DNA from 4 places in the Arthrobacter sp. CAN_C5 genome. Region 2 is predicted to be linked to each of the others. Evidence: riboswitches for the same ligand, from Rfam matches in the RefSeq annotation. Region 2 holds a riboswitch; each other region holds the start of a gene.
The links. A riboswitch is a leader RNA that binds a small molecule or an ion and turns the genes downstream of it on or off. The one in region 2 is predicted to bind cyclic di-AMP.
Positions count from the first base shown of each region.

Region 1: another riboswitch for cyclic di-AMP. It lies ahead of H4V95_RS09930 (LysM peptidoglycan-binding domain-containing protein); the one in region 2 lies ahead of H4V95_RS11140 (LysM peptidoglycan-binding domain-containing protein).
Region 3: another riboswitch for cyclic di-AMP. It lies ahead of H4V95_RS16180 (NlpC/P60 family protein); the one in region 2 lies ahead of H4V95_RS11140 (LysM peptidoglycan-binding domain-containing protein).
Region 4: another riboswitch for cyclic di-AMP. It lies ahead of H4V95_RS07495 (C40 family peptidase); the one in region 2 lies ahead of H4V95_RS11140 (LysM peptidoglycan-binding domain-containing protein).

Region 1 is NZ_JAGGMZ010000001.1:2,115,719-2,117,912, reverse strand. Features, by position in the region: gene H4V95_RS09935 (F510_1955 family glycosylhydrolase) at 1-19, shown strand, start outside; cyclic di-AMP (ydaO/yuaA leader) riboswitch at 589-836, shown strand; gene H4V95_RS09930 (LysM peptidoglycan-binding domain-containing protein) at 839-1,747, shown strand; gene H4V95_RS09925 (hypothetical protein) at 1,882-2,194, opposite strand, start outside.
Region 2 is NZ_JAGGMZ010000001.1:2,360,360-2,362,553, reverse strand. Features, by position in the region: partial or broken gene H4V95_RS11145 (metal-sensitive transcriptional regulator) at 208-503, opposite strand; cyclic di-AMP (ydaO/yuaA leader) riboswitch at 886-1,133, shown strand; gene H4V95_RS11140 (LysM peptidoglycan-binding domain-containing protein) at 1,136-2,044, shown strand.
Region 3 is NZ_JAGGMZ010000001.1:3,460,239-3,462,432, reverse strand. Features, by position in the region: gene H4V95_RS16185 (metal-dependent transcriptional regulator) at 1-398, shown strand, start outside; cyclic di-AMP (ydaO/yuaA leader) riboswitch at 649-828, shown strand; gene H4V95_RS16180 (NlpC/P60 family protein) at 834-1,763, shown strand; gene H4V95_RS16175 (HNH endonuclease) at 1,992-2,194, shown strand, end outside.
Region 4 is NZ_JAGGMZ010000001.1:1,591,450-1,593,643, reverse strand. Features, by position in the region: gene H4V95_RS07500 (NAD-dependent epimerase/dehydratase family protein) at 1-27, shown strand, start outside; gene H4V95_RS07495 (C40 family peptidase) at 294-1,163, opposite strand; cyclic di-AMP (ydaO/yuaA leader) riboswitch at 1,167-1,343, opposite strand; gene mutM (bifunctional DNA-formamidopyrimidine glycosylase/DNA-(apurinic or apyrimidinic site) lyase) at 1,634-2,194, opposite strand, start outside.

The sequences.
Region 1 (2,194 bases), 240 kb from region 2:
CAGATCCAACCATCAGTAGTTGGTGGTGAAGCACGCATCGCTACAGGAAGCGGCGATCCGGCCATTCGGGCACCTTGCGGCGGAAGCGCTATTCACCGTCGCCGACGGCACAGACGGTATCGAATGATCCCGAGAAGTGGACCCCGGCACGGGGGCCGAAACGCCTTCATAGGTTTGATTTGAGTCGCCGGCACGCAAAACGGCAGGGTCGGTGTAGACCGGCCTCTCGCCGTCATCGGCTGCGAAAATCGCGGCCACCACGCCAGGCGCAATTGCTGCGGCTGCGATCGCGCCTGGGATCCGCGAGGCCCCGGAGTCATCGGAGGAACCACTCACCAACTCGATCTGGATCGGTACACTCCCGCTGCCGTCGTTGGCGGCCATGTCGTCCTCCATGATCTGAGCCGAGCATTGATGGGATAGTCCAGTTTCTCCGGGAAAACCAAGAGGCGAAATGGGGTCCCTCGACCGTCGGTTACCCGTGAGTAGGGCACCACCCTAAAGAGGGCCGTAACCGTAACGTGACATCCATACCTCCGTGGGGTACTCTCATTCGAGTGATCCCGGCACCCCGCCGAGATCACAATCCCGCGCAGAATGCCGAGCCCTGCCGCTGCACCGGGACCCGTTCGCACAATCCAGATGGCAGGGACGGGGGAACCACGTTTCCACCGGGCCACCGCACGCGGTGACCCTCGGGGTTAAGTCGATCTGACTATCCAGTGCAAAATCTGCCGCATCGTTTGCGATGGGCAGAAAGCTCAAGGATGGTGGACGGCCGGGTGACTCCCATCCGAACCCGACAGCTCACCCCGCAGGCATGGGAGAGGCAACCACCATGTCACGTAAGTCCATTTCGGCACGCCACCGCGCGGCCACCACCCACTCCATCGCTCTTGAAGGTCTGACCCAGTCCGCCAAGACCAATGCCGTAGCACTGGGCAAGCCAGCCATCATCGCCGTCGCGACCGGCAGCCTCGTCTTCTCCGTCGGAGCGACCGCCCACGCAGGAACCTACACGCAGGGCGAAGCAACGACCGCCTCCGCAGTCTCAGCACCCGCCGCTTCCGGAGTTCACACTGTTGCTGCCGGGGACACCCTGGGCGCAATCGCGGCACAGAATGGTATCAACCTCGACACCCTCCTGGCGCAGAACGGGCTGTCCTACGCCTCGGTCATCTACCCCGGACAGCAGATCCAGCTCACCGGTGGGGCAGCCGTCAGCGCGGCAGCCGTGCCAGCAGCTACTGCAAGCCAGGCCTTCTACTCGGCACCTGCACCAGTCGCTCCGGCAGCAGCACCAGCCGTTCAGGCAGCAGCACCCGCTCCAGCAGCAGCACCCGTTTCCGCAGAACCAGCAATGATGACCTTGGCTTCCAGCCCCATCACCCCGATTGCGTCTGCAGCTAAGGCAGCTCCGTCAGTTCCAGCCAGCGGAGTCGGCGCAGCACTGGTCGCTTCGGCCTATGGGCAGATCGGGTCCATCCAGGACTGCACCGTCCTCGTCGAACGCGCTCTGCGCTCCATCGGCCTGAACGTCGGCGACCTCGGCCCCTCACAGTTCGCTCAGTACGGCTCGGTTGTATCCTCGCCAGCACCGGGTGACCTCGTGATCAATGCCGGACACATCGCGATCTACGTTGGCGGTGGCAAGGTCATCAGCAGCGGCATGAACGGTGCCAACCTGACGATGGAGCACCCACTGTCCGATCTCGCCGGTTCATACTTCGTGCGAGTCACCGGCTAACATCTCAAGCTCTCGGACTCGTTCCGTGAACTGAACATAAGTGGCAGGTACCCTGGACGGAGGGCACCTGCCACTTATGTGTTCCATCCAACCCCGACTCGACATGCCGCTGTTTTGTCACGGTGTCGTACTTGCTAGCCGGAGATGTTTGCTGCGTCGTACCAGCGCAGAACCCGCAGTGCCCTGAGGGTGTTCCACCGACTCGAGCTGCCATCGGGTTCTTCGAATCGAAAGTGGACCGCGCCGGGGTGAGTCTTATCCAGCAGCCAACCTCCATCTGGCTGACGCTTCGCGCGAACATGTTCGACCGCCTCGGCCAGCCGCGGATCAGCCGGTCCGCCACGCAGGGCGAAGTAGCTTGTCGCCTTGAGCAGGTCATAGTGCCAGCGGGGAGGGTAGGGAAACTGAAGCCATCTCGGGTTCACCACCTCACCGGTGCGCAAGGAC
Region 2 (2,194 bases):
TTGTGGGGAGGACCCGCCCAGCGATGATGGGGATCAGAATGACAAACAGCGATGATGCTTCGGGTCATACATGGGTATGTTTCCGTGTGGCACGGCATGACATCAGAACCAACCACTAGTAAATGCTGATGCGCGGACCCACCGTTTGAGGCATTATCACGACTATCTGATGAAGCCTGGGAGCGCACAGGGGCCTCCGGGGAACGGTTAGCGCAGTAGTCTGATGATCGCCTGTGTTGCTTCCTCAACCTTCGCGTCGACCGCTTCGTAGGCCCCGGTGGTTTCGGCTTCCTGGGCGGCGGCGACGACGCAATGTTGCAAGTGGTTTTCTAGAAGGCCGCCCAGACTCACGGCGTGCATGGCAGTGTTGACAGCCGCGGGCTGGGTGAGGATGTCGATGCAGTTCTGATCTTCGTCGACCATCCGCGCTATCCAACGGACTTGTCCTTCAATGCCTTCAATCGCCGCAGATAGGCCGCCTTGCCCGGGGAATAATGGTGCACCGCACCGGTGGTAACCGGCTAGTCCGCGACGGTGGGCTCCGTCGTGGGAACTTCCGTTGCCGCCGCCTCCAGGGTGTCATCGGTACTGTTCCGAGGTCCGGCTCCGGCGTTCACGGTCCTATCTTTTCAAAGGTCCGACCTTTCCTGGTCAGACCCAGATGAGGCCGTTGGCACGTCCTCGACCATGCGCTCCGCGGCCACGATAAGTATCATCGACGATCCGCTCCGGTCGGAATGCTCAATAGGTGAAATGGGTTCCCTTGAACGCCAGAGGCCCGCGGGTGCGGTAATCCTTGAAAAGCCCGTTACCTTAACGTGACTTTGGTACCACAGTGGGGTACTCTCATTCGAGTGATCTTGGCACCCCGCCGAGATCATAATCCCGCGCAGAATGCCGAGCCCTGCCGCTGCACCGGGACCCGTTCGCACAATCCAGATGGCAGGGACGGGGGAACCACGTTTCCACCGGGCCACCGCACGCGGTGACCCTCGGGGTTAAGTCGATCTGACTATCCAGTGCAAAATCTGCCGCATCGTTTGCGATTGGCAGGAAGCTCAAGGATGGTGGACGGCCGGGTGACTCCCATCCGAACCCGACAGCTCACCCCGCAGGCATGGGAGAGGCAACCACCATGTCACGTAAGTCCATTTCGGCACGCCACCGCGCGGCCACCACCCACTCCATCGCTCTTGAAGGTCTGACCCAGTCCGCCAAGACCAATGCCGTAGCACTGGGCAAGCCAGCCATCATCGCCGTCGCGACCGGCAGCCTCGTCTTCTCCGTCGGAGCGACCGCCCACGCAGGAACCTACACGCAGGGCGAAGCAACGACCGCCTCCGCAGTCTCAGCACCCGCCGCTTCCGGAGTCCACACTGTTGCTGCCGGGGACACCCTGGGCGCCATCGCGGCACTGCATGGTGTCAGCCTCGACACCCTCCTGGCCCAGAACGGACTGTCCTACGCCTCAGTCATCTACCCCGGACAGCAGATCCAGCTCACCGGTGGGGCAGCCGTCAGCGCGGCAGCCGTCCCAGCAGCTACTGCAAGCCAGGCCTTCTACTCGGCACCTGCACCAGTCGCTCCGGCAGCGGCACCAGCCGTTCAGGCAGCAGCACCCGCTCCAGCAGCAGCACCCGTTTCCGCAGCACCGGCAATGATGACCTTGGCTTCCAGCCCCATCACCCCGATTGCGTCTGCAGCTAAGGCAGCTTCGTCAGTTCCAGCCAGCGGAGTCGGCGCAGCATTGGTCGCTTCGGCCTATGGGCAGATCGGGTCGATTCAGGACTGCACCGTCCTCGTCGAACGCGCTCTGCGCTCCATCGGCCTGAACGTCGGCGACCTCGGCCCCCTGCAGTTCGATCAGTACGGAACCCGGGTCTCAAGCCCTGCACCCGGTGACCTCGTAGTCCGCCCGGGCCACATTGCCATCTACGTCGGGAACGGCAAGGTCATCAGCAGTGGCATGAACGGGTCAAACCTCACCATCGAGCACCCACTGTCCGACCTTGGCGGTTCATACTTCGTACGAGTCAACGGCTAGTACCCTGACTCACGGAGCTTCTCCGTAAATTGAACAAAGTGGCGGGTGCCCTGGACGGAGGGCACCTGCCACTTTTATGTCTGGGTTCGCACACTGTCTAACTCACTAGGCGACCAGAACGCGACCATTCTTGATTGTGTCAAGCCGTCT
Region 3 (2,194 bases), 1.1 Mb from region 2:
GGGAGCACGTCATGAGCGAACGGGTTGAGCAACGCCTCTACGAGCTGCTCGGCAAGCCGACCGAGTCCCCCTACGGCAACCCCATCCCCGGGCTGGAAGCGTTGGGCGGCCCGCCCGCCGAAGGGTTCTCCGTGGGGGTGCGCAGCCTTTCATCGGTGATCGGCACTTCCCCGGCCGGATCTGTGATTACCCTGGTCCGGCTTGCGGAACCCATCCAGGTGGACCCGGAGCTGCTTTCCCAACTGGACGAGGGTGGATTGCGTCCCGGAACTGCCATCTCTGTGCAGTCCGTCGGGGACTACGTCTCGGTCCGCGTGGACGGCATCGAGGGTGCGCTGGAGCTCCCACCCGAGGTGGCAGCCCACGTGTTCGTGTCAGTCTCCCCAGCCGCCGGCTAGCGCCGAGCGGCAGCCGCGTGGCACTGAACCGTGAATGGTCCGGACAAGTTGCCCACCTTTGGGGTAACAAACGAGTATCTTTCGCGTGCACCTAATCATCTCGAAGCCAGTAGCTGTGAAGGACCGATGTGATGGCCGTAACCATCTCCATACCATTCCGTGACCGGAATGTGACATTAGGTCTGATCTGATGTACCGTCGATCTCGTGCCCAATTCTTCTAGGTTGGTCACTCTCGAGCAGATCGCCTAGCTCTGCCACTGCCCGAGATCCGTTCGCACAATTCGCATGGCAGAGGCGGGGGAACCACATTAGTGGGTTTCGCAAGAAATCCTGGGGTTAAGTCGTGCCATTCCGAAAAGGAACCGCGCGGCCGGGTGACTCCCATCCGAATCCGACAGCTCACCTCGCAGGCAATTGGGAGAGGCAATCGAACGTGTCATACAACTCTGCTCTGGGCCGCCACCGTGCCGTCCGCACCAACCCCTTGACCGCCATCTCAGATGCCGTGTCCTCCAACGCTGGTTCGGTAGGTCGTCAGGCCGCAGTCCTCGCTGCCGCAACCGGTCTGGTACTGACCGGCGGAGTATCAGCCAACGCCGCTGATCTCTCCCCTCAGGCTAACGAGCGCGCCACCATCGCCTCCACTCTGGAAATCCAGGCGGCACCGGCAGTTGTCGAAGCTCCGGCAGACGCCAAGATCGCCTTCAACCGCACACCGGTTAAAGCTGTGGCCGCCCCCGAGGTAGTCGAAGCCCCGGCAGTCAAGGTTCAGTCCGAAACGGTTGCCGAGATCGAGGAAGCCCCCGTCGAGGCACCGGCAGCAGAGCCCGTCGCCGCGGAGCCCACTGTCTCCGAGCCGGTAACTGTAGCCCCAGCGGTCGCAGCAGAACCAGTCGCGCCGGCAGCCCCTGCCGCAGTCGTTCCGGCAGCTCCGGCAGCCGCAGTCGCAGTCGCTCCAGCAGCCCCAGCCCCAGCCCCAGCCGCACCGGCTCCCAAGGCTCCAGCCGCCAAGAAGACCCCCGCCGTATCCTCAGGCGTGGCCGCCACCATTGCTGCCGCAGCCCAGGGCCAGCTCGGTGTCACCCAGGACTGCACCCGCCTTGTGAGCAACGCCCTTGCAGCCGCAGGCATCAACTTCCACGGCTGGCCAGCCGGATACCTTTCCCTGGGCCGCACGGTCAGCGGCGGCGAGGCCATCCCCGGCGACCTCATCTACTACGCAGACGGTGGCGCCGGCGTTGCCCACATCGCCGTCTACATCGGCGGCGGCAAGGCCGTCCACGGTGGATTCAACGGCAACCAGACGGTAGTCGCCCCCGCCGATCTCGGTTCCGGCCCGGTCTACATCCGCGTCGGCGGCTAACCCACCACGAACCACCAGAAAGGACCCGGAGGATTTCGATCCCCGGGTCCTTTCTGCGTCTGGGGCCGTCACTCCAGAGGTACGACACGCACGACACGGGCGGCCACCAGCGGTGAGAATTGGCAAACCGGGTGCCAGCCGAACTACCCTTACATAAAATAAGTCAGTTGTAGTCCTGTTTCCCCGGACCACAGGGACGCGGGCAATTCTCGGCAAAGAGGAATGTGCATGCGCACTCTCGTTCTGAATGCTGGATATGAGCCACTGGCGGTAGTGACCTTCCGCCGGGCGCTGGTCCTTGTGCTCGCGGGCAAGGCAAGTATCGTCGCGGAGGGGGAGGAACCGGTGATCGGACCCAACGAAATCCTCGGTCGGCCCTCGGTCATCCTGCTGAACCGGTACGTGAAAATTCCCTACCGGCACACCCTTGT
Region 4 (2,194 bases), 770 kb from region 2:
CTCTCGGAGCACTACCGGCAGCTGTAGCCAGGAGTCCTCTCCACACCGAATATCCTCTGCCCGCTGAATAGTGGGCCATAGGCACCGGGACCAGACGTCGGTGAATATACGAGTCTGTGAAAATTCACAGTCAGTGAAAACGCTCATACGGGCGCAAAGAAAAGCGGACACAAGAATGCGCCACCGGAATTCTCCGATGGCGCATTCGTTGGTTGTGCCCGATCTCCTCAGGTTGTCTGCGGGGACGGCTTCCAGCCTGACGGCATTCCGCCTACGAGCCCCCCGTCAGACACTTAGGGAGTGTAGTACCCAACGACAGGCATTGCGTCGACCGCGTGGACCAGGGTGCCCTGGCTAGGGTTCAGCGCGCTGACCATCTGGCCGTCACCAATGTAGATGCCGACGTGTCCGCCGCCGTTCTGGATGACGAGGTCACCTGGCTGCGGGTTGCTGGTGCGGGCTGAGGCAGCCATCTGTGCCTGGCTGGTGCGGGGAAGGTCGATGCCGTGCTGGGCGAAGACCCACTGCGTGAAGCCTGAGCAGTCCCAGGCGCCCGGGGTGGTGCCACCGTAGACGTAGCCCGAGCCGACCATCGACAGCGCGGTGCCAACGATGCCCGAGCTGGATGCCTGTCCACCGGTGGAGGCTGCTGCCATCGGGGTGATGGCTTCAGAGGCGGTGGTGATGCCCAGGGTGCTGGTCTCGGCTGGAGCGGCCGGAGCCGGCGCGGCAACGGTCACCGCGGCGGCTGGTGCCGCAGCGGGTGCTGGTGCTGCTACCTGGGTGGCCTGGGTGGCGCCGCCCGAAAGGGAAATAACGTCACCCGGGAAGATGACCGAGTCGTAGCTGAGGCCGTTCAGGGCGAACAGCGACTCAAGGCTGACACCCTGGGCTGCAGCGATGTTTCCGAGGGTGTCCCCGGCCTGAACGGTGTAGGTTGCTGATCCAGCGCTCTGGACGGCTGGCGCCGAGGCGGCTGGCTGGACGGTGATTTCACCGGCTGCGTTGGCCGGGAGTCCGGCACTGAGCATGAGACCCGATGCGGCGACAAGCACAGCGGCTGGACGGCCGACGGCGCCAGCGTGTGAGCTGACCGCTTTGGAAACGGTCTTGAGCGCGCTCGGTGGGGTTGCGCGGTGACGCGCGATGTGGTTCTTGGACATGATCTTGCCTCTCCCGATGCCTACGAAGTTAGCTGTCGGATTCGGATGGGAGCCACCCGGACTCGAAATCGAGTCTTCACCCCAAGGCCGTCGATCGACGGCCACTATTGGTTCCTCCGCTTCTGCCGGATGTGTGCGGACGGACCTCACGACATCGGCAGAATTGGGCAATCTGTCGGGAGGACGCTGAGTTGAACGGAACCCTGCGCGCTGACCACTGTACCTAGGGTCGTCCAGTTTTGTCACATTTGTATCACGGCGGCGCTGTGATGGGTAGCGATTCGGTAACTCGCGTCGGGGTGATGAACCATGCTCGGGCGCTGGGAAGGTTTCCATTGCATGATGGTCCCGCACGGTCGACGCCCGCGGCGGCTTCTCCCCCGGTATGTGGGCAAGGCCCCGGTGTGGAGAACTAGTCGGCGCCCGCGGCGTTACACAAAAACCGTAATACTGCCTGGCCGGAGAAGCTCTTACCAGCGCCCGTTGCGGGGCTTTGGTTGGCAGCGGGGGCAGCTGAACGAGGACCGGTTCATGAACATTTCACGGCGAATCAGGGAGCTACCGTGGAATCCCGGGTCGGCGGCACAGCGGGTACACGGTTCGCCCTCCCTGCCGTAGGCGTTGAGGGAACGCGCGAAATACCCTGAGGTCCCGTTGACGTTGACGTACAGGGAGTCGAAGCTGGTGCCGCCGGCGTCCAGTGCGCGCAGCATGACGTCGCGGCAGGCATCGATCAGTCGGAGCGCATCGCCCCGTCGCATCGTTTCGGTGGGTCGTGCATAGTGCACGCGGGCAGCCCAGAGCGCCTCATCGGCGTAGATATTGCCGATACCGGAGACCAGTGACTGATCGAGGAGTGCCCGCTTGATGCCCGTCCTGCGCCGGCGCAACTTCGCATAGAAGTCGGCAAAGGAGAACGCCGGGTCCAGCGGGTCTCGTGCAATGTGGGCCGCCTCGACGGGGATTAGTGGCAGCGGGCTTTCGCCGAGGCCTCCGGCGTGACCGTCGGCGGTGGGAATCATCGACGTCAC